One region of the Streptosporangium sp. NPDC049078 genome, then DNA from elsewhere that is predicted to be linked to it. Evidence: riboswitches for the same ligand, from Rfam matches in the RefSeq annotation. Region 1 holds a riboswitch; each other region holds the start of a gene.

Region 1 (4,324 bases):
GGCGGCCTCCAGACGGGCGGCCGTGCCCGTGACCTCGGCGCGGTCCAGGCCGGGCAGGACCACACCGCGCCATGGCGTGAGCCGGATCTCCCCGCCCGAGGCGGCGTCGGCGAGCAGCAGTGCCTGCGCGGAGGTCAGCCGCCCCAGGGGGATCGCCACCCCGAGCGCCACCCGCGTGCCCTCGTTTCCTGGACCGTCCGTGTCCCTGTCTCCGTGGCCTGCGGCTTTTCCGGGACCTGTCTCTCCGGTGACGCCGGTTCGGTTCCCTCGCCGGCCCGTGCCCTCGATGACGCCGACCGGCCCGGAGGTCACGACGTGCGGTCTCACCGGTTCGAAGGGGGGCGTGTCGGGGAGTCCGAGAGCGGTTCGCATCCGGGTGGCGATCCGGGAGGGCCCGTCGGGAAGTTCGGCGATCCGCCAGGCGGTGACGTCCCGGGTGGCCAGTTCGTCGAGGAACGCCTCGGCGGTGGCGAGCAGGACGGTCACGGCTTCGTCGAGCGGTACGCGCAGGCCGGTGTCGGTTCCGGCGAGGAGCAGCGCGGCCTCGTCCGGTGCCGTGGGCAGGATCGTGGCGTCCGCGCCCAGGCCGGCCACGTCTCCCCGTCCGTCGTCGAGGGCGAACATGAACCGTCCCGGCAGGGCGGCGAGGGCCGGGCGGGCACACAGCCGTCGATCCAGTTCGCCGATCAGAGGGGTGATGTCGGCGATCCCACGGCCGTTCGTTTTCGTGCCGTTCGGAGCATCCCCGCCGCTCGGTCCGCTTGGTTCGTCGATTCCGCCTGGTTCGGCGGGTCCGGCTGGTCTGTTCGGTCTGCCGAATTTGTTTGGTTCGGCCGATCCAGCCGGTCTGCCGGGTTCGTTTGGTTCGGCCGGTCCGTCCACTCCGGTCAGCGGGGAGGCGAGGATGTTGCGGATGCGCTCGTGTGTCGCCGAGGGCAGCAGGCCCGCTTTCGCCATCCGCGCGGCGAATCCGTTTTCCGGACCGCTTTCTGGATTCTCCGGCCCGAGACCGCGCACCTGGACGTTCGCCCGGGAGGTGAGCTCGATGACGCCGTTGCCGTACGCCGTGGCGGCGTCGGCGAGTTCGCGCAGCTGGGAGGGGGTGAGACGACCTCCGGGTACGCGGACGCGGGCCAGGCCGCCGTCCGCGGCGGGGTGGACCTGGAGGGCCCCGGGGCACGCGTCGAGTCGCGATCGTCCGGAAAAGTCGGCAATGGACACTCAGAGGATGTTAATGCCAGTTTCTTGCAATGACCCGGACTGCCGTAGTGTCATCGATGGCGACGGCAAGGGAGGAAGCCGGTGTGAATCCGGCGCGGTCCCGCCACTGTAACCGGGGAGCGAACCCCACCCGGGCCACTGTCCGACGAAGGACGGGAAGGCCGGGGTGAGCACCGATCCGGGAGCCAGGAGACTCCAGCCGTCGTGGCCGACGACGACCCGGGGCGAGGACCCCGAGGGAGGAAGCTCCGTGCGCTTTTCGCCGTTCCCCCGCCACACCGCGACATCGCCGTTCCCCCGCCACACCGCGGCATCGTGGTCTTCCCATCACGACGCGGCATCGCGGTCGCCACATCACGGTGTGACACCGCCGCTCCCGCGTCACACCGCGACGTCGCCGCTCTCCCGCCGCATCGCGGCTCCCGCGGGCCGTACCGCCACTCCTCTGCCGGGGTGTGGCGCGTGATCCTGCTGCTCTCGACCTCCGACACCGACCTGCTGAGCGCCCGCGCGAGCGGCGCGGACTACCGGCTCGGCAACCCCGCCAGACTCACCGCCGCCGACCTCCCGCCGCTGCTGGAGGGCGCCGACCTGGTCGTGGTCCGCCTGCTCGGCGGGCGCCGCGCCTGGGAGGAGGGGCTGGACGCGCTGCTCGCCGGACCCCGGCCCGTCGTCGTCCTCGGCGGCGAGCAGGCGCCGGACGCCGAGCTGATGGAGCTGTCCACCGTGCCCGGCGGGGTCTGCGCCGAGGCGCACGCCTACCTCGCCCACGGCGGCCCGGCCAACCTGACCGAGCTGCATCACTTCCTGTCCGACACGCTGCTGCTCACCGGCCACGGGTTCGCCGCGCCCGAGCCCACCCCCACCTGGGGAACGCTCGCGCGCGAGACGCGCGGCCAGGACGGACCCGTCGTCGGGGTGCTCTACTACCGGGCCCACCACGTGGCGGGGAACACCGCCTTCGTCGAAGTGCTCTGCTCGGCGATCGAGGACGCGGGCGCGCGGGCGCTGCCGGTGTACTGCGCCTCGCTGCGCACCGCGGAACCCGGCCTGCTGGAGGTCCTGCGCACGGTGGACGCCCTGGTGGTGACCGTGCTCGCCGCGGGCGGCACCCGTCCGGCGACCGCGTCGGCGGGCGGGGACGACGAGGCATGGGACGTCGGCGCGCTCGCCGAGCTGGACGTGCCGATCCTGCAGGGGTTGTGCCTGACGAGCAGCCGGGCCTCCTGGGAGGAGAACGACGACGGCCTGTCCCCGCTGGACGCCGCCACCCAGGTCGCGATCCCCGAGTTCGACGGACGGATCATCACGGTGCCGTTCTCCTTCAAGGAGATCGACGAGGATGGGCTCACCGTCTACGTGGCCGACCCCGAGCGGGCCTCGCGGGTGGCGGGCATCGCGGTGCGCCACGCCGCGCTGCGGCACATCCCGCCCGCCGAGCGGCGGCTGGTGCTGATGCTGTCGGCCTATCCCACCAAGCACGCGCGCATCGGCAACGCCGTCGGCCTGGACACCCCGGCCAGCCTGGTGCGGCTGCTGGCCGCGCTCCGCGAGCGCGGTTACGACATCGGCGCCGAGGACGAGCTGCCCGGGGTGAGCGGGCAGGACGGCGACGCGCTCATTCACGCGCTGATCGCCGCGGGCGGGCAGGACCAGGACTGGCTCACCGAGGAACAGCTCGCGGGAAACCCGGTGCGCATCGCGGCGAGCCGGTACGCCGAGTGGTACGCCACCCTCCCCGCGGACCTGCGCGCCCGGATGGAGGAGCACTGGGGCCCGGCGCCCGGCGAGCTGTTCGTGGACCGCTCACGCGATCCCGAGGGCGAGATCGTGCTGGCCGCGCTGCGTTCCGGCAACGTGGTGGTCATGGTGCAGCCGCCGCGCGGCTTCGGCGAGAATCCCATCGCGATCTACCACGACCCCGACCTGCCGCCCAGCCACCACTACCTGGCCGCCTACCGCTGGCTGGCCGACGGCTTCGGCGCGCACGCCGTGGTCCACGTGGGCAAGCACGGCAACCTGGAGTGGCTGCCCGGCAAGTCGGCGGGCCTGTCGGCCTCCTGCGGCCCGGACGCCGCGCTCGGCGACCTGCCGCTCGTCTACCCGTTCCTGGTGAACGACCCGGGCGAGGGCACCCAGGCCAAGCGCCGCGCCCACGCCACCCTGGTCGACCACCTCGTCCCGCCGATGGCCCGCGCCGACAGCTACGGGGACATGGCCAGGCTGGAGCAGCTCCTCGACGAGCACGCCTCCATCGCGGCGATGGACCCGGCCAAGCTGCCCGCGATCCGCGCCCAGATCTGGACGCTCATCCAGGCCGCCAGGCTCGACCACGACCTCGGGGTCGCCGACCGTCCCCACGACGCCGAGTTCGACGACTTCCTGCTGCACATCGACGGCTGGCTGTGCGAGGTCAAGGACGTTCAGATCCGCGACGGCCTGCACGTGCTGGGAGCCGCCCCAGAAGGGGGGCCGCGCGTCGACCTGGTCCTGGCCATGCTCCGCGCCCGGCAGATGTGGGCGGGTGGCGAGGCGCTCGTCGGGTTGCGCGAGGCACTGGGCCTGGCCGAGGACGGCAGCGTGGGACGGATCGGTGTCGACGACGCCGAGACCCTGGCCCGAGCCCTGGTCGAGGCGATGGAACACCGCGGCTGGGACCCGGCCGCGGCAGGGGAGGTGACCGCCGAGGTCCTGGGCCGGGCCGACGACACCGGCCGCGACGACGCCGGCGCCTCGGCGGGCCCGGCCGGGGTGACCGGCCGGGGCGGCGGATCCGGGGTGCCCGCCGCGGCCGACGTACGCGGTGCGAACCTGGGGGAGGTGGAGCGGATCCTGCGGTTCGCCGCCGTCGAGGTCGTGCCCCGGCTGGCGCGCACCACCGACGAGATCGACGCGATCCTGCACGCCCTCGACGGCGGCTACGTGCCCGCCGGGCCGAGCGGTTCGCCGCTGCGCGGGCTGATCAACGTGCTGCCCACCGGCCGCAACTTCTACTCGGTCGATCCCAAGGCCGTGCCGAGCAGACTGGCGTGGGAGACCGGCCAGGCGATGGCCGACTCCCTGCTGGAGCGCTACCGCGCCGACACCGGCGACTGGCCGCGTT
Region 2 (4,324 bases), on a different contig from region 1:
CCGCGCCGGCGGTGACCAGGTCGGCCCGGAGCCCGTCCACCTCGAAGCCCGCGCAGACGGTGGCGATCTTGAGCAACGCCGCCTCCGGCAGGACGACCTGGGCGACCCCGGCTCGGGCCTCGGCGATGCGCGTGGCCAGCGCCCGATCCTCGTCCGACCAGGCGGCGGCGAACGCGGCGGGGTCGGCCTCGAAGGCCAGACGGCGCCGGACCACCTCCGCCCGCTGGGACGCCTCCCGCGAGGCCCTTACCTCAACGGTCAGCCCGAAGCGGTCGAGCAGTTGCGGGCGCAGCTCCCCCTCCTCGGGGTTCATCGTCCCGACCAGCAGGAACCGGGCGGCGTGCCGTACCGACACCCCCTCGCGCTCGACGTAGCAGGTGCCGAGGGCCGCGGCGTCGAGCAGCAGGTCCACCAGGTGGTCGTGGAGAAGGTTGACCTCGTCGACGTACAGGACACCCCGGTGGGCGCCCGCGAGGAGACCGGGTTCGAAGGATTTCACGCCCTCGGTGAGGGCCCGCTCGATGTCGAGGGAGCCGACGAGGCGGTCCTCGGAGGCGCCGACGGGCAGCTCGACCAGGCGGGCGGGTCTGATGGACCGGGCCGCCGGCCCCTCGGGGGCCCCGTGTGACCCGTGTGACCCGTGTGGCCCGTCGGGGCAGCCGGGGTCGGGGGCGGCGGGGTCGCAGGAGAACCGGCAACCGGTCACCACCTCGACAGGCGGCAGGAGAGCGGCCAGCGCCCGCACGATCGTGGACTTGGCGGTGCCCTTCTCCCCTCTGACCAGTACTCCCCCGACGCGGGGGGAGACCGCGTTGAGGATCAGCGCGAGTTTCAGGTCCTCCAGCCCCACGATCGCGGTGAAGGGATAGCGGGGGTTGCGCACCTTGGGATCTCCTTCGCATTCACGTGGTCGGGTGGTCGCGCCGTCAGGGGAGGTGGCTGAGCCGCCAGCGCCCGCCGCGCCCGGTGAGTGCCACCCGGGCCAGCGGCGCGACGTCGACGCGCCAGAAGGAGCGGGCGGGGGCGCCAAGGACGTGGACGACCGCGGCACGGATGACCGCCGGATGGGTGATCGCGACGGCCCTGCCGGGAGTACGGACGGCGAGCCAGCCGGAAACCCTGGCGAGGAGCGCGGTGATCGACTCCCCGCCGTGCGGCGCCGCGCCCGGATCGCCGAGCCAGGAGGCGAGCGCCTCGGGCTCCGCGGCCTCGACCTCGCCGAGCGTCATGCCACTCCAGCGGCCGTGGTCGCAGTCGGCGAGCAGCGGGTCGTGCTCCGCCCGCAGGCCGAGCGCCGCCGCCGTCTGGACGCAGCGCAGCTCGGCCGGGCAGGCCGCTGAACCGGGGTCTGCCCAGCCGAGGTGCCGCGCCATCCTCTCGGCCCGGCGCAGGCCGCGTTCGTCGAGTGGTTCGTCGACGGGGAACGCGGCCCGCGCCGTCGCCGAGGTGGAGGCGTGGCAGACCAGGAGCAGGCGGGTGACCCCCGAGGGGGTCGTCACACCGGGCCGCGCCTGCGGGCGGCGAAGGCGAAGAGCGCGCCGACACCGGCCCAGAAGACCGCCTGGGTTCCTATCGAGGCGATCCGGAAGTCCCACAGGAGATCGGCGGGGAAGCCCTGGGGCACCTCCGAGATCTCCGGCAGGAGGATCCAGGCCGCGACGACGGGGACCAGGAAGGCGGCGCCCGCCGACAGCCAGCGCACCCACGGTTCACTCCGCGAGGCGTAGCGGTGGGCGGCGGTGCCGGCGGCGACGGCGAGGATCCCGATGGCCACGGCGACCAGATAGAGCACGGTGCGCTGGTCGATCGTCTCCGGGTCACCGACCGCCGGTGGGTTGGCGGGATATTTCATGAAAGGGATGAGGACGACGGAGGTGAACGCGGCGGCGGCGAGCGTGACCGCGAGCACCGGTTCCGAGCGAGGTCCCGCCCGGCCGCGTACGGCCGCGTAGACGAGGGAGAACAGGCCCCCGATCGCCAGGCCGTACAGGCCGAGGGCGAGGAAGAGCCCGAAACGCTGCCCGTCCCTGCTGACGAGGGCCTCCTCCTCACCGTGGGAGTGGGCGGCGGTCCCGGTGTCGTCGTGTGGTTCGGCCGAGGAGGCGGCCGCGGCCGCCTCCTCGAGCGCGATGGCCTGGTCGATGCGTGGTTCGCCGACGGTGTAGGCGAAGACGGCCGCGAGCAGCCCTGCGAGCAGTCCGGCGACGAGGCCCCGGACGATGAGTTTGGAGATCACCTGCGGCTCAGTGGCACGGTACGCCGAGCAGGTGACGCCCGTCGTGCATGAGTTCGTGCAGGTAGTTTCCCGCCTGGGAGATCGCCCCCTGGTCGAAGGTGACCAGATAGGCGAGAAGCAGCAGCGCCGGTACGGCGAGCAGCCAGCGGGTGAGCGAGTGCCATGGGATGGGCTGGGTGTGCGGTGCCGAGATCTGGCTCACGGCCACCTCCTCCGGGATTGACGCGTCCCTTTTCGTAGGTCGGTGGCGGCCGAGTGTGACCTGGCTCCCGGCCCTCGCGGGCCGGATTACAGTGGCGCGACCGCACCGGAATTTCACCGGATTTCCCTCGCACCGCCACAAAGCACCCGGAACGTATCCCGATTCTCCGTCCCCCGTCAATCCAGGTGTCCGGTTTGACGGGATCCGGTAGGCGCGAAGAGGGGGAGGTGGCCCGGCCGGGCCGCCTCCCCCTCTCAGGCCCTTCTCAGGCCCCGCTCAGGACGTCACTGCTCGCCGGTGAGCGCCGTCACCAGCTCAGCGGCGGTACGGCAGCGGTCGAACAGCTCTCCCACGTGGGCCTTGGTGCCGCGCAGCGGCTCAAGGGTGGGGACGCGCTGCAGCGACTCACGGCCGGGGATGTCGAAGATGACCGAGTCCCAGGAGGCCGCGGCCACCGACTCGCTGTACTGGCTCAGGCAGCGGCCTCGGAAGTAGGCCCGGGTGTCGTTGGGCGGCACCTCGATGGCCCTCTGCACCTCCTCCTCGGTGACCAGGCGCTGCATGCGGCCCCGGGCGACCAGCCGGTTGTAGAGTCCTCGGTCGGGACGGATGTCGGAGTACTGGAGATCGACGAGCTGCAGACGCGGATGCGACCAGGGAAGGCCGTCACGGGTCCGGTATCCCTCCAGAAGCTCCAGCTTGGCCACCCAGTCGAGCTCGCCGGACAGCTGCATCGGATCCTCCGCCAGGCGGGTGAGGACCGACTCCCAGCGCTCCAGGATGTCCTTGGTGGGCTCGTCCAGGCCGTTGGCGCTGCGCTCCTCGGCATACTTGCGCGCGAGCTCCAGGTATTCCATCTGGAGCTGCACCGCCGTCAGCTTGCGGCCGTCGCGCATGGAGATCTCGTACTTGAGCGTGGGGTCGTGTGAGACCGCGCGCAGGGCCTGGACGGGGTTGTCCACGGCGAGGTCTCGGGTGAAGTAGCCGTCCTCGATCATCGCCAGGACGAGCGCGGTGGACCCCAGCTTCAGGTAGGTCGAGATCTCCGACATGTTGGCGTCACCGATGATGACGTGCAGGCGACGGTATTTCTCCGGGTCGGCGTGGGGTTCGTCCCGGGTGTTGATGATCGGCCGCTTGAGCGTCGTCTCCAGCCCCACCTCGACCTCGAAGAAGTCGGCCCGCTGGCTGATCTGGAAGCCCTCGCCCCGTGAGTCCTGACCGATGCCGACCTTGCCCGCGCCGGTGACGACCTGCCGGGAGACGAAGAACGGCGTCAGGTGCCTGACGATGTCGGCGAACGAGGTGGCCCGGCGCATGAGGTAGTTCTCATGGCAGCCGTAGGAGGCGCCCTTGTTGTCGGTGTTGTTCTTGTAGAGCTGGATCGGGGCGTTGGCCGGCATCGCCGAGGCGCGAACCGCCGCGTCGTGCATCACCCGTTCGCCCGCCTTGTCCCAGATCACCGCCGCCCGAGGATTGGTGCACTCGGGTGTGGAGTATTCGGGATGGGCGTGGTCCACGTACAACCGGGCCCCGTTGGTGAGAATCACGTTCGCCAGGCCGAGGTCCTCGTCGGTCAGCTGGCTCTGGTCCGCCACCTCCCGCGCGAGGTCGAACCCCCGTGCGTCCCGCAACGGGTTCTCCTCCTCGAAGTCCCATCGCGCGCGCCGTGCCCTGGCGGCCGAGGCCGCCAGATAGGCGTTCACGACCTGAGAGGAGGTCACCATCGCGTTGGCCCCCGGCTGTCCGGGCACGGAGATGCCGTATTCGGTCTCGATGCCCATCACCCGCCGTACCGTCATGCGCACCCTCTGTTCGTCAGGGACTGTTTCTCTCCGTGGTATCTATTCCCGACCCTAGACCCTTCACTATGCCCGGTGGTCGGA
Region 3 (4,324 bases), on a different contig from region 1:
AGATCAAGGAGATCCTGGCGCTGGAGTCGCAGATCAAGGAACTGGCGGGCAAGTACGCCGAGTCGCCGAGCATGATGTTCGTGGGCCGGGTGAGGGGTTATCCGGTGGCCCGCGAGGGCGCGCAGAAGCTCAAGGAGATCTCGTACGTGCACGCCGAGGCCTATCCGGCGAGCGAGCTGAAGCACGGGCCGCTGGCGCTGATCGGCCCGGACATGCCGACGGTGGCGATCGTTCCCGACGACGAGCTGCTGGACAAGAACCTCACCACGCTGGGTGAGATCCGCGCCCGGGGCGGCCGGGTGCTCATGGTGGGCCACCGCGACGCCGACCCCAAGCTCGCCGACGACTGCGTCGTGGTGCCCAAGAACGAGACCGAGCTGGACCCGATCCTGCTCTCGATCCCGCTGCAGCTCTTCGCCTACCACGCGGCGGTGGCCCTGGGCCGCGACGTCGACAAGCCCAGGAACCTGGCCAAGAGCGTCACGGTGGAGTGAGCCCCGCGCCCTTTCCCTCCCCCCGTCTCGTCACAGATAGTGATGGAGTACTAACCTGTGGTATGGGGGGTTCTTGGGGGAAGGGGCGCTTATGCGCCGTAGGGGGTTTTTCGCGCTGGCGGCGGGGGTGCTGCTCGCCGCGGGGTGCGGCGCGAACGACGCCGGCTCGGTGGTGAAGCGCCTGCTCCTCCTCGAACCGACCGCCGACGGCCACGGCTGGGACAGGATCGCGGGCAGGCTGGCGACCGTCGCGGTCCAGGCGGGACTGGCGCGCACCGCGATGGCCGTCGAGCGGGGCGGCGCCCTGGGCTCCGCCCCTCGCGACGCGTTCGGCGCCTTCGGTGCCTTCGGCGGCCCCTTCGCGCGAGAGGGCAGGCTGCTCGTCACCGCGATGCCGATGGTGGCGGCCGCGGAGATCGCCAACACCGTCGCCGTGGTGAACGCCGCCACCCCCATCGCCCGCCTGGTCGGCGACTGGGCGGTCCTGGTCGTCCCCGCCGACTCCCGCCTGCTGACCTTCGAGGACTTCGCCGCGGGGTTGCGCCGGAACCCGGCGGGGCTCGCGGTCGGCGGCCGGTCGGAAGGGGGCTCCGAGCACGTGCTCTACGGCATGATCGGCAAGTGCCTCGGGGTGGACACCCGGCTGCTGGAGTATGCCGGATACCTTACCCCCGAGGACGCCGTGGAGGCGCTCCAGGCGGGCCAGGTGGCGGCCCTGCTGGGATCGGCGCGTGCTCTGCGCTCCGAGATCGCCGCGGGCCGTATGCGGCCCCTGGCGGTCTCCTCCGGCGACAGGATCGACGGGATCGACGCGCCGACGCTCAGAGAGGTCGACGTCCGGCTGGAGTACAGCGACTGGTGCGGCCTGCTGGGGCCCAAGGACATGAGCCCGGAGGACAGGGACGCCGCGATCGCCCTGTGCGACAGGCTCGACGCCGCGCCACGCTGGCGCTCCCTGTGTGCGGCCCACGGCTGGAGCCGGGTCTATCTCAGCGGCGACGACTTTCGCCAGTGGCTCGCCACCGAGACGGCCCGCACCCGCGGTGTGCTTCACGAGCTCGGGCTACTGAAGTCCTCCGACACAACCTGTTGGGGTAGTTGCGTCAGGCGCCCCTAGATGTAGGATCCTGCTCGTTGCTGGTTCGCCCCGCAGGGGGCGAGGCAAGAGGGAACCCGGTGAGATTCCGGGACTGCCCCGCAGCGGTGAACGGGAACGAAAGCCGTCATTGAGCACTGGGTGATCCATACCTGGGAAGCGACGGCCGGTAGGCATGCGCGTCGCGCCCGTGAGTCCGAAGACCTGCCGGTGACGTGAATGTCCAGGGCCTCGTGGGAGGGCCCGCGGAACGAGGCGATCCGGCGTGCCCGGGATCGCTCGCGGACGCGTGCCATCCGGCGGAGCCTGGGGCGAGTCCGATCGAGCGAGGGGCACCAGGTGACACAGGCATTGGCGGAGACCGCGACGGGGAGCACGGCGGCGACCGCGACGGGCGACAGCGGCGTCGAAGGCGCGGTGGTGACCGCGTCGGGCCATGGCGGCACGGGAAACACCGGGAACACCGGGAACGCGCGGAGCGCCGCGGTGGCCGCGACGGGCGACGACGGCGCCGGGAGCGTCGGGAGCGCCACGGACGCCCGCAGGCTGGCCATCGACGAGGCCGCCGCCCGGGTGATCACCGATCCCGAGAACTCCAGGGTCGCCGCCGCGATGCTGGCCGAGCTGATCGCCGACGAGGCCGCCGAGCACGGCGTCCGCGCCTTCTCCGAGTCCGTCGCCGCGACCCACGAGGCGGGGCTGGTCGCCGACGGGCTCGCGAGGTTCGTGTCCGCCCACGCCGCGGTCCTGGACGCGCTGGTCGATCCGGAGGCGGACGCCAGGTTCGAGTACTTCGGGCTGCGCACCGTCTACGACCGCTACCTGCTGCGCCACCCGAGGACCCGCAAGGTCCTGGAGCGCCCGCAGCACTTCTTCCTGCGGGTGGCCTGCGGCCTGGCCGAGACCGTCGAGGAGGCCGCCGAGCTGTACGCGCTCATGGCCACCCTGTCCTACCTGCCCAGTTCGCCCACGCTGTTCAACTCGGGCTCGCGCAGGCCCCAGCTCTCCTCGTGCTTCCTGCTCGACTCGCCCCGCGACGAGCTGGAGTCCATCTACGAGCGCTACGGGCAGGTCGCGCGGCTGTCGAAGTACGCGGGGGGCATCGGGATCGCCTGGACCAGGGTCCGCTCGCGGGGCTCGCTGATCCGGGGCACCAACGGACACTCCAACGGCATCGTGCCCTGGCTGCGCACGCTCGACTCCAGCGTCGCCGCGGTGAACCAGGGAGGCCGCCGCAAGGGCGCGGCCTGCGTCTACCTGGAGCCCTGGCACGCCGACGTCGAGGAGTTCCTGGAACTGCGCGACAACACCGGCGAGGAGGCCCGCCGCACGCACAACCTGAACCTGGCCAACTGGATCCCCGACGAGTTCATGCGCCGGGTCGAGGCCGACGGCCTCTGGTCGCTGTTCGACCCCAAGGAGGTCCCGCACCTCACCGACCTGTACGGCGCCGCGTTCGACGACGCCTACCGGGTGGCCGAGGCCGAGGGCCGCTTCACCCGGCGGATCCCCGCCCGCACCCTGTACGGGCGGATGATGCGCACGCTCGCCCAGACCGGCAACGGCTGGATGACCTTCAAGGACGCGGCGAACCGTACCTCCAACCAGACGGCGAGGCCCGAGAACGTCATCCACCTGTCGAACCTCTGCACCGAGATCCTGGAGGTCACCGGCGACGCCGAGACCGCCGTCTGCAACCTCGGCTCGATCAACCTCGCCGCCCACCTGTCAGGGGACCTCGAGGGCGGGATCGACTGGGCGCGGCTGCGCGCGACGGTCCGTACCGCGGTGCGGTTCCTCGACCGGACCATCGACCTGGGTTTCTACCCGACTCCCGAGGCGGAGGCGGCCAACCGGCGGTGGCGTCCGATCGGGCTCGGCCTGATGGGCCTGGCCGACGTGCTGTTCGCGCTGCGGCTGCCGTTCGACTCGCCGCGCGCGCTGGAGCTGTCCACCCGGATCTCCGAGGAGATCGCGCTCGCCGCCTACCGGACCTCCTCGGACCTGGCCGTCGAGCGTGGCCGCCATCCCTCGTACGAGGAGACCAGGGCCGCCGCCGGGGTGCTGCACCCCGACCACTACGGGGCCGCGACGTCGGCCGCGTGGACGGAGCTCAGGGGGCGGATCGCGGAGACCGGCCTGCGCAACTCGCTGATGATCGCGATCGCGCCGACGGCCACGATCGCCTCCATCGCCGGTTGCTACGAGTGCATCGAGCCGCAGGTCTCCAACGTCTTCAAGCGCGAGACCCTCTCGGGGGAGTTCCTGCAGGTCAACCGCTATCTCGTCCGCGACCTCCAGGCCCGCGGCCTGTGGACGGCGCCGATCCGCGACGCGATCAAGCGCGCCGACGGCTCGGTCCAGGACATCCCCGAGATCCCCGCCGACCTGCGGCTGCTCTACCGGATCGCCTGGGAGCTGCCGCAGAAGGCGCTGATCGACCTGGCCGCCGCGCGCACCCCGTACATCGACCAGTCGCAGTCGCTGAACCTCTTCATGGCCACGCCGACCATCGGCAAGCTCTCCTCGATGTACGCCTACGCGTGGAAGTCGGGCCTGAAGACCACCTACTACCTGCGCTCGCGCCCGGCCACCCGGATCGCGCAGGCCACCGTGGCGGCCCCGGCGGAACGGGCCGCGGCCGAGCCCGGGGCGGTGTCCGAAGTCGTGTCCGAAGTCGTGTCCGAGGCCGTCGCCTGCTCCCTGGAGAACCCCGAGTACTGCGACGCCTGCC
Region 4 (4,324 bases), on a different contig from region 1:
GACCGGGAGCGGGCCGTACGCCAGGCGTTTCGCGAGGCCGGACTCCGGCTCAAGGAGCGGCCTGACTTCCGCGGCTGGCTGTGGGTCCATTTCGCGTCGGGTGCCGGCCTGCACTCACAAGGCTTGCGGCTGGGCTCGTTGTCCAAGCTGGCCGGGGCAAGGAGCGACCTGCGCGAAGGGCTGCTGGCCGGCCGGGAGCTTCTGCCGCTCCTCCGGGCGCGCGGTGTCGACCTGCGACGTCATCGGGGCGGTGTGCTGGTGTTGCGTGCGCCCGCCTGGCTGACGGCCCCCGTGCTCGCCTGGCTGACCGCTCATGTCGCGCTCGCGCGCGTGAATTTCGCGGCGCACTCCGATCCCGACGCCGAGGAGCCGCGTGAGGTCTGCCGGGACACCCTGGCCGAAGCACGACGGTTGGGCATCTCGGTACCGCGACTGGAAGCGGCGGAACCGCACTTCGCCCGCGCGATGACGGACTGAGTGAACGGCCACCCATGACAGCGGAGTACGGGCAACCGGCCGCGCTTCACTTCGGCAGGCAACCGGGGCGACCAGGACACGGGCCGGCATCGGCACCACGCCTGCTCCGCAACGGCGAGAGCCCGGTCACAACCGTCCTCCGCCCGCGTAACGGCGCCGGACCGTGCCTTCCGGAGTGCGCCAAGAGACCCAAGTTATTTGACGAACGGACTTCGCCGCACCGGGAGCGGCTGGATGAACCCTTCAGGGCGGCGGAGCGTCCCTTAGGTGTGAAGAAATTGCTTTTGACCATTGCGGTGCTTGCGTCGTTGTGCGCCTGCGGCCAGTCCGGTGCCGGTCCGGCACTCACTGTGGCCGGAAGCGAGACGATCGTGTTGCCGCGGGCCGATCAGCCCAAAGCGCATCGGCCCACCCTGGAGCGGCTCAAGCGAGAGGCAGCGTCGTCGGGTCGGCCTTTGGAGGAGGTCGTCAAGCGGTACGCGACCCGGGTGGCTGCTACCTCGTCGCCCAAGCCGACGGACTTCGAGGGTTACGACCCCGCGGTGACCGACCCGGGCGTGACGATCGACGGCATTCCCTACGCCGAGTTGGTCGACCTTGGGACCATCGCCAGATCGGAGGGCATCTCCTACGAGGAGGCCATCGACCGCTTCGGTTCGCAGTCGTCCAACAGTCAGGTGATCGACAAACTTAATACGGAGTTTCCCGACGAGATCTCCGGCGTCAGGTACGTCGACGACCAGCGAGGGCTGCGCGTCGGCTTCAAGGGGCCCATTCCGACTCGCGCGATCGAGTTGGCCAGGACCCTCCCCGTGGAGGTCACCCTGATCGGCGGCAAGGGATTCTCGGCCGCGGAGCTTCGGGAGGCCCAGGACACGGTCGTGTCCTGGCTCCAATCCCGTCCTGAGGTGGCCACGATGACGACGCACCCAGATGACGAGACCGGCCACGTCAAGGTCACAGTTCAGCCGAAGATGATGCCGGACGATGCGGAGGAGTTCAAGCGTGGGCTTCAGCTCCCGCAAGTGGACAATCCGCACATCACCATCGAGGTCACGCTCTCCGCCGAATCGGTCGCCGTTCGCCCGTAGTGAGCCACCGACGCGCACACGACTGGGCCCGAACGGTGGCCGGGCCGTTAAGCTCTCCGGTGTGGATGGTTCGCCCGTCTCCTTCGGGGGTGGGCGTCGTAAGAGGGAACCCGGTGTGAATCCGGGACTGCCCCGCAGCGGTAAGCAGGAACGACCGCCGTCACAAGCACTGGGCGCGTGCCTGGGAAGCGACGGCCAGTAGGTCATGCCTCAGGCATGGTGCCCGCGAGTCCGAAGACCTGCCTCCGCCCGCGTGCCGCTCGGCGCGCGGTGGTCCGCGGCCTCGTGGGAGGGCCTGGGACGCGCTCGCCGGGGGCCTGCTCCGCGTTGCGTTTCTCTCTCCTGCCTGGCCGCATACTGGCGAGACGAGGGAAGTTGCCATGAGGACGACCGTTTTGGGCTACCCGCGCATCGGCGCGCATCGGGAGCTCAAATTCGCCACCGAGGATTTCTGGGCCGGCACGATCGGCGCCGACGAGCTGGAGGCGACCGCCGCGTCGCTGCGCGGCTCGGTCTGGACCGAGCTGCGTGACGCGGGCCTTGATGCGATCCCGTCGAACACGTTCTCGTTCTACGACCAGGTGCTCGACACCACGGTCATGATCGACGCCGTGCCGACGCGTTACCGCGACCTCACCGGGCTCGACCGGTACTTCGCGATGGCGCGAGGCACTGCCGAGCTTCCGCCCCTGGAGATGACCAAATGGTTTGACACCAACTACCACTACATCGTCCCCGAGATGGCGTTGGACACCCGGTTCCAGCTCGCCGGAGGCTCGGCCGCCAAGCCCGTGGCCGAGTATCTGGAGGCCAGGAATCTGGGGATCGAGACGCGGCCCGTGCTCGTCGGCCCGCTCACCTATCTCCTGCTGGCCAAGGCCGCGCCGAACTCACCTGAGGGATTCACCCCGCTCGACCTGCTGGACTCCCTGGTGGAGACCTACGCCGAGTTGCTGGAACGGCTGGCGGGCGCGGGCGCGCAATGGGTGCAGTTCGACGAGCCTGTCCTGGCCCGCGACCTCGGGGCCCGGGAGATCGACGCGCTCGGGCGGGCCTACCGGCGGCTTGGCGGCCTGCCCAGCCGTCCGAAGATCCTGCTCGCCACGTACTTCGGCGCCGTCGGTGCGCAGGCGCTGCGGACGATCGCTTCCACCGAGGTCGAGGCGATCGGGCTCGACTTCGTCGCCGGACCCGGCAACCTGGAGGCGGTGGCCTCGGTCGGCGGGCTGGCCCGCAAGACCTTGGTCGCCGGGGTGGTCGACGGCAGGAACGTGTGGCGCGCCGACCCGGCGCGGGTGAAGTCGACGTATGCGGTCCTGCTCGGGTTCGCCGACACGGTGGAGCTGAGCAGTTCCTGTTCACTGCTGCACGTCCCGATCGACCTCGACAGTGAGGCGGCGCTGGACCCGGCGGTCCGGGCGCGGCTGGCGTTCGCCCGGCAGAAGGTCGCCGAGCTGGTCGGTCTCGCCGCCGACCTGCGCTCCGAGAACCCGTCGGCCGTGAAACCCCCTGTCGTACCGGCCGATCCCGACGTCCGGGCCCGGCTGGAGGCTCTTGGTGACGCGCGGCGGGCCGATCGGGCGGTCCGGTTCGCGGCGCAGCGGGCCAAACTGGGACTGCCCGAGCTGGCCACGACGACGATCGGCTCGTTCCCGCAGACCGCGGAGATCCGCAAGGCCCGCGCGGACCGTAAGGCGGGACGGATCGACGAGAACGCCTACGTCGAGGCGATGCGCACCGAGATCGCCCGCGTGATCACGCTTCAGGAGGAGCTCGGCCTGGACGTGCTCGTCCACGGCGAGCCCGAGCGCAACGACATGGTCCAGTACTTCGCCGAGCGACTCGACGGCTACGCCGCCACCGACCACGGCTGGGTCCAGTCGTACGGTTCCCGCTGCGTGCGCCCGCCGATCCTGCACGGCGACGTCTCACGCCCCGAGCCGATGACGGTGGAGTGGGCCTCCTACGCCCAGTCGCTCACGTCCAGGCCGGTCAAGGGCATGCTCACCGGGCCGGTGACGATGCTGGCCTGGTCGTTCGTCCGCGACGACCAGCCCTTGGCGCAGACCGCCCGCCAGGTGGCCCTCGCGCTCCGGGACGAGATCACGGATCTGGAGGCCGCCGGGATCGGGATCATCCAGGTGGACGAGCCGGCGCTGCGCGAGCTCCTGCCGCTCCGAAAGGACGACCAGGAGGTCTATCTGGCCTGGGCGGTCGGGGCGTTCCGGCTGGCCACCTCCGGCGCCGCCGACTCCACCCAGATCCACACCCACATGTGCTACTCGGAGTTCGGCGAGATCATCAGCCCGATCGCCGACCTGGACGCCGACGTCACCAGCGTCGAGGCCGCCCGCTCCCACATGGAGCTGTTGCCCTACCTGACCGAGGTCGGCTACGCCAACGGCATCGGCCCCGGCGTCTACGACATCCACTCACCGCGCGTCCCGACCGCCGAGGAGATCGAGGACAACCTGCGCAACGCCCTCCAGGCCGTTTCGGCCGACCGTCTGTGGGTCAACCCCGACTGCGGGCTGAAGACCCGCGGCTACCCCGAGACGCGAGCAGCCCTGGCCAACATGGTCGCCGCCGCCCGAGCTGTCCGAGCGGATCTCTGATCAGTGCCGCTTCCCGGCCCGAAGCCCTGCTTCGGGCCGGCGTTCAGGAAGCTTCCTGGCCACACACCGCATGATCGCGTTCAAGTCATCGACAGCTCACCCCCGGGGAGTGAACTGGGCCAGGTCGTAGATGCCGAGGCT

Evidence for each region. A riboswitch is a leader RNA that binds a small molecule or an ion and turns the genes downstream of it on or off. The one in region 1 is predicted to bind cobalamin.
Region 2: linked by a shared signal. The riboswitch ahead of AB0B90_RS13700 (CbtB-domain containing protein) and the one ahead of cobN (cobaltochelatase subunit CobN) in region 1 are both predicted to bind cobalamin.
Region 3: linked by a shared signal. The riboswitch ahead of AB0B90_RS10470 (ribonucleoside-diphosphate reductase subunit alpha) and the one ahead of cobN (cobaltochelatase subunit CobN) in region 1 are both predicted to bind cobalamin.
Region 4: linked by a shared signal. The riboswitch ahead of metE (5-methyltetrahydropteroyltriglutamate--homocysteine S-methyltransferase) and the one ahead of cobN (cobaltochelatase subunit CobN) in region 1 are both predicted to bind cobalamin.

Annotation. Positions count from the first base shown of each region.
Region 1 covers NZ_JBEZEL010000004.1:127,727-132,050, reverse strand. The annotation lists gene AB0B90_RS07720 (precorrin-3B synthase) at 1-1,221, opposite strand, end outside; cobalamin riboswitch at 1,243-1,438, shown strand; gene cobN (cobaltochelatase subunit CobN) at 1,675-4,324, shown strand, end outside.
Region 2 covers NZ_JBEZEL010000007.1:164,595-168,918, forward strand. The annotation lists gene AB0B90_RS13685 (VWA domain-containing protein) at 1-883, opposite strand, end outside; gene AB0B90_RS13690 (histidine phosphatase family protein) at 927-1,499, opposite strand; gene AB0B90_RS13695 (CbtA family protein) at 1,496-2,236, opposite strand; gene AB0B90_RS13700 (CbtB-domain containing protein) at 2,244-2,438, opposite strand; cobalamin riboswitch at 2,473-2,603, opposite strand; gene dop (depupylase/deamidase Dop) at 2,723-4,240, opposite strand.
Region 3 covers NZ_JBEZEL010000005.1:296,987-301,310, forward strand. The annotation lists gene glmS (glutamine--fructose-6-phosphate transaminase (isomerizing)) at 1-494, shown strand, start outside; gene AB0B90_RS10465 (tripartite tricarboxylate transporter substrate-binding protein) at 586-1,611, shown strand; cobalamin riboswitch at 1,616-1,817, shown strand; gene AB0B90_RS10470 (ribonucleoside-diphosphate reductase subunit alpha) at 1,930-4,324, shown strand, end outside.
Region 4 covers NZ_JBEZEL010000010.1:215,980-220,303, reverse strand. The annotation lists gene AB0B90_RS19035 (2-dehydropantoate 2-reductase N-terminal domain-containing protein) at 1-477, shown strand, start outside; gene AB0B90_RS19030 (hypothetical protein) at 747-1,568, shown strand; cobalamin riboswitch at 1,639-1,830, shown strand; gene metE (5-methyltetrahydropteroyltriglutamate--homocysteine S-methyltransferase) at 1,949-4,183, shown strand; gene AB0B90_RS19020 (hemerythrin domain-containing protein) at 4,280-4,324, opposite strand, start outside.